2 linked regions of the Collimonas fungivorans genome follow. The protein of the gene in region 1 binds, or shares a complex with, the protein of each later gene. Links are inferred from orthologs where the notes say so. Each region holds a gene or a part of one and is shown in the gene's direction. Other genes may lie near its edges. The genes, in order: ybiB and obgE.

Region 1 (3,251 bases):
GCCTGGGACAGGAGCTGCTGGGTATCGCGACAATGTGGGATCAGGCGCTTATATGGCATAAAACATGGCATAAAATAAAGTAACTGGCTGGGCGAATATTTCGGTATTCATGGTTAGTCGCATCACGGATGCAATACTTACAATAGAACTGGAATTATCTTACATTGCGTATGAACGTCGCTAACTCAAGCCTGCGTGCCGAACCAGTTTAGCTGTAAACATTCGCGCAACCTGGCGCGCGCCCGGTACAGCAGCACCCAGGCATTCGCAGCGGTAATTTCCAGTTCCTTGCAAATTGCGTCTGTATCCAGTTCCAGCCATTCCCGCATCATGAAAATGCGTCCGGTTTTGGCGGGCAGCTTGTCGATGCATAATTGCAGGATATCGAAAAACTCCTTGCGCTCCAGCGCCTGGTCCGGATTGCCCCAGCTGGGTGCGGCTTCCACCGCATGTCCTGTCGATGTGAACAAGGCATCGATCATGTCGGCGTCGCTGCGGTCTGCGTCTTCGTCGATATTCAGCTGCACTTCGCGCTTGCCGCGCCGCAACTGGTCCAGCAATTTGTGCTTGAGGATGCCGATGACATAGGTCTTGAACGAAGACTGCTCCTGAAAACGGTCAGGATGCTCAAGCACCGCAAGTATGGTTTCCGAGACAGCATCTTCGGCCAGGGCGTCATTGCGCAACTGCAGCGCAGCAAACCGTATCAGCTGCGGCCGTAACGTTTCAAGCTGGCTAGGATCAAATGCCATATAAACCCAGATAAGGAAAAACAAGGACAGGCGCCAGCCAATCCGGTGGACAAGCTGGCCGATTGGCGATGATTTTACCCGATGGCCATGGACTAAGGCTGGTAAAGTAAAATCGCTGCGGATATGCCCTCTCACTCCTTGCTTGCAAACTCAGATCGACATCTAGACATGAATATTCTTCCGCCAGCCGAACCATTCCCAGCCGCCCGCTTCATCAAGGAGATCGGGCGCGGGAAGGATGGCGCGCGCAGCCTGTCACGCAACGATGCCCATGATTTATATGCCGCCATGCTGGACGGCCGCGTTTCTGACCTGGAAATGGGAGGAATCTTGCTGGCGATGCGCATCAAGGGCGAATCGGTAGAAGAAATCGACGGTTTCCTGCAGGCGGCGGAAGCGTCGTTTACGCAAATACCGTTGCCCGACAAAGCCGGCAACGGTTCCTGGGCATACGCACCGGTTGTCATCCCCAGCTATAACGGCGCGCGCCACATGGCCAACCTGACGCCGTTGCTGGCCATGCTGCTGGCGCGCGAGGGCGTGCCGGTATTGCTGCACGGGGTATTGACAGACCCAGGCCGCGTCACCAGCGCCGAAATTCTCCAGGCGCTCGGCCAGCCGGCCTGCAGCAGCATCGAACAGGCGCAGCAATGTTTCGCACAGCGTATGCCGGCCTTCATGCCGATCGATGCCCTTGCCCCGAAAATGGCAAGGCTGCTCGCCATGCGGAGGATTCTCGGGGTACGCAACTCCACCCACACCCTGGTCAAGATCATGCAGCCGTTTGTGGAACCGGCCTTGCGCCTGAGCTCATACACGCATCCAGAGTACCTGACCATGCTGACGGCGTATTTCACGACCACCGCCGCAGCTGAACGCGGCGATGTGTTTTTAATGCGCGGCACGGAAGGCGAAACGGTGGCTAACGCCAGGAAGGCGCAAAAAATCGACTGGCTGCATGGCGGCAGGCAAACCACGCTGGTGGAGAAACAAAGTATCGCCGACAATATGTCCACCCTGCCCGAGCAGCGCGATGCCGCCACCACCGCCAGCTGGATACGACAGGCGTTGGCGCAAAACCAGCTGGTTCCGAAGCCGATTGCCGAACAAGTCGAACAATGCCTGACAGTTTGCCGGGCCCTGCGCGTGCAATACAATTCTGCCGCTATCGATAGGCAACAGTAATTTCCTAATGGAACTAATTTTTGCCGCAGTGAACAAACCTGACTGATTCAAGATAAAAGCCGGATGCATGTACTATGTGGCAATCGCCAAAACATTGCCATAGGGAATTGAAGCCTTTTCTTAGGCAAGACCTTAAGCAGATCCGATAGCGCAACACAAATATAATCAAGGAGAGTGCGCAGCAAGTCACGTATTTCAGCATTACACATTCATCTGCCGGTACGGCATCTTGTCCAGCTTGCTTTTTTGCTGCAAGACTAACTTTCTGGAGGATCCATGGATTGGACTCTTCCGCCCTTTGCGCTAGCACAGCCCATCCAATGGAATGCGCTGTTACTGTTCGGCAGCTTGCTGCTGTTCGGGCTAGTGGGCGGCCATATAGTAACGAAAAACCCCTGGTTTCCACGCATCACCGGCTATCTGATAGTCGGTTTCCTGCTTGGCGTGGGCGGACTCGACCTGTTGTCAGGCGACGTCCTCAAGCTGGCGAATATCTTTGCCGACATGGCGATGGCGCTGGTGGTATATCAGCTGGGCCGCTATGTCGACATCGGCTGGCTGCGCCGCGAAAAATGGCTGCTGGCGACAGTTGTCCTCAGCGCCGTATTGTGTTTCACCTTCGTCAGCGGCGCCTTGATCTGGTTTGGCACTGCGCGCGTGCCGGCATTGCTGGGCGGCGTGCTGGCCATCGCCACCGCGCCGGCGGTGGTCATGGTGGTGGTGCGCGAACTCCAGGCCGAAGGCCAGGTGACGCGCCGCCTGGCAGCCATGACGGCGCTGAACAATTTTGTCGCCCTGCTGGCGGCGTATGCCCTGCTGCCCGTCGTCGCCCATGAAAGCGCGACGCCCTTCAGCACGCTGCTGGCGCATACCTTGTATTCGCTGTGCGGTTCGCTGGTGCTGGCGTACCTGACCTATCGCCTGATGATCCCGCTGGCGCGCCTGCTCGGCCGCCAGCCGAGCCGCCAGTTCGTGCTGGTGATCGCTGTAATCACCCTGGCGATCGGCGCCGCACATGCACTGCAGCTGCCGATACTGCTCACCATGCTGATCTTCGCGATCATGTCGAAGAACCTTGACCACCAGTATGACCTGATGGAACTGGAGTTCGGCGTCGCCAACGAGCTGTTCATCGTGATGCTGTTTGTCACGATAGGCGCTTCGATCCGCTTGTCCGACCTGTCGATGGTGGGCGCCTCGGTCGCGGTACTCATCGCGGCGCGTTTTCTGGCCATGGCCTGCGGCGTCTTTTCGTTTGCGCACTTTGCCAAGATGAAATGGAAACAGGCGGCGCTGATCACCCTGGGAACCTTG
Region 2 (3,236 bases), 3.6 Mb from region 1 along the record:
GGTGGCAAACAATATAAGATTGTTGCCGGCGAAAAACTCAAAATAGAACAGATACCTGCAGACATTGGCACCGAACTCACTATTGATCAAGTGCTCGCAGTTGGCGCTGGTGACACCATTAAGTTTGGTGCACCGCTGGTCGAAGGTGCTACGGTGTCGGTTAAGGTATTGGCGCAAGGTCGCCACGATAAAGTCAAGATCTTCAAAATGCGTCGTCGTAAGCATTATCAGAAGCATCAAGGCCATCGTCAAAATTACACCGAAATTCAAATCGTTTCGATCAACGCTTAATTGCGTCGGTCGGCTTAACCAGATACCAGGAGTTTTAAATGGCACATAAAAAAGGCGGCGGCACTACGCGCAACGGCCGTGACTCAGAGTCAAAGCGACTTGGCGTCAAGGTCTACGGTGGCCAGGCGATCAACGCCGGCGGCATCATCATTCGTCAACGCGGCACCAAGACGCATCCAGGCGAAAATGTTGGCATGGGCAAGGATCACACCTTGTTCGCACTGATTCCAGGCAAAGTACAATTCGTAACCAAAGGCGCTACACAGCGTAACTACGTTACTGTCGTACCAGCTTAAGTTTCTTTAAGCGTCGACACAGGCAAGGCGTCAGCCTTGCTGCGAAAGGCTCTGCCAGCTGGTGGAGCCTTTTTAGTTTCTGGTCGTAAAACACTGCTCTGGCTAACCGGAACACGCAGCGTGTCTATTCCGCTGGCGGCGAGTTATGCCTGAAGCAATGGCATTATTGCAATACAAGCTGCGGCCTAGGCTGCAACGATCGCCAAAAATCGGTAAAGTTACCTGTGGCTTTCAATAAGAATTTAACCTCCAACCTCATTAGGACCTTCGAATGAAGTTTATAGATGAAGCAAAAATCGAAGTCATTGCCGGCGATGGCGGCAATGGGGTTGCGAGTTTTTGCCGTGAAAAATTCCGCCCGTTCGGCGGCCCTGACGGTGGCGATGGCGGCGTAGGCGGCAGTATCTGGGCCGTGGCCGACCGTAACATCAATACCCTGGTCGATTACCGGTTCTCCAAGATGCACCGGGCCGGCCGTGGCGAAAACGGCCGCGGTTCGGATTGCTACGGCAAGGGCGCCGACGATATCAAGCTGCGCATGCCGGTCGGCACGCTGATCGTCGACGTCAACACCGGCGAAGCGATCGCCGACCTGACCGACCACGGCCAGGAAGTGTTGCTGGCCAAGGGCGGCGAGGGCGGCTGGGGCAATATCCATTTCAAGTCCTCGACCAACCGTGCGCCGCGCCAGAAAAGCGACGGCAAGGAAGGCGAGCGCCGCGAATTGCGGCTGGAGCTGAAAGTGCTGGCCGATGTCGGCCTGCTGGGACAGCCGAATGCCGGCAAATCGACTTTCATCACCGCGGTGTCGAATGCCCGCCCGAAAATCGCCGACTATCCGTTTACCACGCTGCATCCGAACCTGGGCGTGGTCCGTGTCAGCCACGAAAAGAGCTTCGTGATCGCCGATATCCCGGGCCTGATCGAGGGCGCGGCGGAAGGCGCCGGACTCGGCATCCAGTTCCTGAAGCATTTGCAGCGCACCGGCTTGCTGCTGCACATCGTCGACCTGGCGCCGTTCGAAGACACGGTTGATCCGGTCAAGGAAGCCAAGGCGATCGTCAAGGAACTGAAGAAATACGACCAGTCGCTGTTCGACAAGCCGCGCTGGCTGGTCCTCAACAAGATCGACGTGATCCCGGAAGGCGAGCGCGTCAAGCGCGTCAAGGACTTCATCAAGCGTTTCGGCTGGAAAGGCCCGGTGTTTGAAATTTCCGCGCTGAACCGCGACGGCTGCCCTGAGCTGGTAACGGAAATCTACGGTTACCTGGCAGAGAAACGCCAGCAGGAAACCCGCTCGGAAGAGACGCACATGGTGGTCGAAGCGCAAGCCATCTTGTCTATCGATCCGGACGATCCTCGCTTCAAGATACTCGACTAAGCAAGTATCCGGCACCGATGGCTGCGGAGAAATCAGTCTCTCTCCATCGGTCTATTTTTTTCCCGCCACCCTCGCCAGTCGCCGAGGCACGATAGATAAAAATATGAATTCCGTCATTCAAAAAGCCAAGCGCATCATCATCAAAGTCGGATCCTCCCTGGTGACCAATGACGGCAAGGGCCTGGACGCCGGCGCCATCGAAAAATGGGCGACCCAGATCGCCGAGTTGCGGGCGATGGGCAAGGAAGTCGTGCTGGTCAGTTCCGGCGCCGTGGCCGAAGGCATGCAGCGGCTCGGTTTCGACAAACGTCCGACCAGCATCGACGAACTGCAGGCCTGCGCCGCCGTCGGCCAGATGGGCCTGGCGCAGATCTATGAAACCAGCTTTCGCGCCCACAACATACGCACCGCCCAGGTATTGCTGACGCACGCCGACCTGGCCGACCGCGAACGCTACCTGAATGCCCGTTCGACGCTGTTTACCCTGTTGCGCTTCGGCGTGGTGGCGATCATCAACGAGAACGACACCGTGGTCACCGATGAAATCAAGTTCGGTGACAACGACACCTTGGGCGCGCTGGTCGCCAACCTGATCGAAGGCGACGCCTTGATCATCCTGACCGACCAGAAGGGTTTGTACACGGCCGATCCGCGCAAGGACCCGAATGCGGAGTTCGTGCATGAAGCCAAAGCCGGCGATCCGGCGCTGGAAGTGATGGCGGGCGACGCCGGCACCAGCATCGGCCGCGGCGGCATGATCACCAAGATCCTGGCCGCCAAGCGCGCCGCCACCTCGGGCGCACACACGGTAATTGCCTGGGGCCGCGAAGATGCGGTGCTGACCCGGCTCGCCAGCGGCGAAGCCATCGGCACGCAATTGAATGCGCAGACCGCGCAGCTCACCGCGCGCAAGCAGTGGATGGCCGATCATCTGAAAACCGCCGGCAAGGTAGTGCTGGATGCCGGCGCCGTGCAAAAGCTGCGCAACGAAGGCAAATCCCTGCTGCCGATCGGCGTAACCGCCGTATCCGGCGAGTTCGGCCGCGGCGACGTCATTACCTGCACCGATGTCGACGGCCACGCCATCGCGCGCGGCATCAGCAATTACACCAGTTCGGAAGCGCGCCGCATCATGCGCCATCCATCGGCGGAGATCCAGTCTATCCTGGGTTTTGTCGAAGAATCAGAATTGATCCATCGAGACAACATGGTCTTGCTCTAGGCGGCAAGACCGGCAGCTCCGGACAATAAAAAACGGCTCCGCAAAT

The links.
Region 2: the proteins of ybiB (region 1) and obgE are in contact, whole or in part, in a crystal structure (PDB 8BFT), measured with the Escherichia coli proteins. The link is inferred for Collimonas fungivorans from one-to-one orthologs.

What each region holds. Positions count from the first base shown.
Region 1 is NZ_CP013232.1:1,440,702-1,443,952, reverse strand. The notes cover bases 1-2,928. They hold ybiB (DNA-binding protein YbiB), read left to right. Parts: upstream 1-920; coding sequence 921-1,937; downstream 1,938-2,928. Other genes in these bases: CFter6_RS06220 (cation:proton antiporter), read left to right, coding at 2,214-2,928; CFter6_RS06230 (sigma-70 family RNA polymerase sigma factor), read right to left, coding at 186-752; CFter6_RS06235 (zf-HC2 domain-containing protein), read right to left, coding at 1-59. In the rest of the region: more of CFter6_RS06220, read left to right, coding at 2,929-3,251.
Region 2 is NZ_CP013232.1:4,993,623-4,996,858, reverse strand. Bases 1-2,913 are described here. They hold obgE (GTPase ObgE), read left to right. Parts: upstream 1-858; coding sequence 859-1,968; downstream 1,969-2,913. Other genes in these bases: proB (glutamate 5-kinase), read left to right, coding at 2,072-2,913; rpmA (50S ribosomal protein L27), read left to right, coding at 330-587; rplU (50S ribosomal protein L21), read left to right, coding at 1-291. Outside these bases: more of proB, read left to right, coding at 2,914-3,190. UniProt on the Escherichia coli protein: An essential GTPase which binds GTP, GDP and possibly (p)ppGpp with moderate affinity, with high nucleotide exchange rates and a fairly low GTP hydrolysis rate.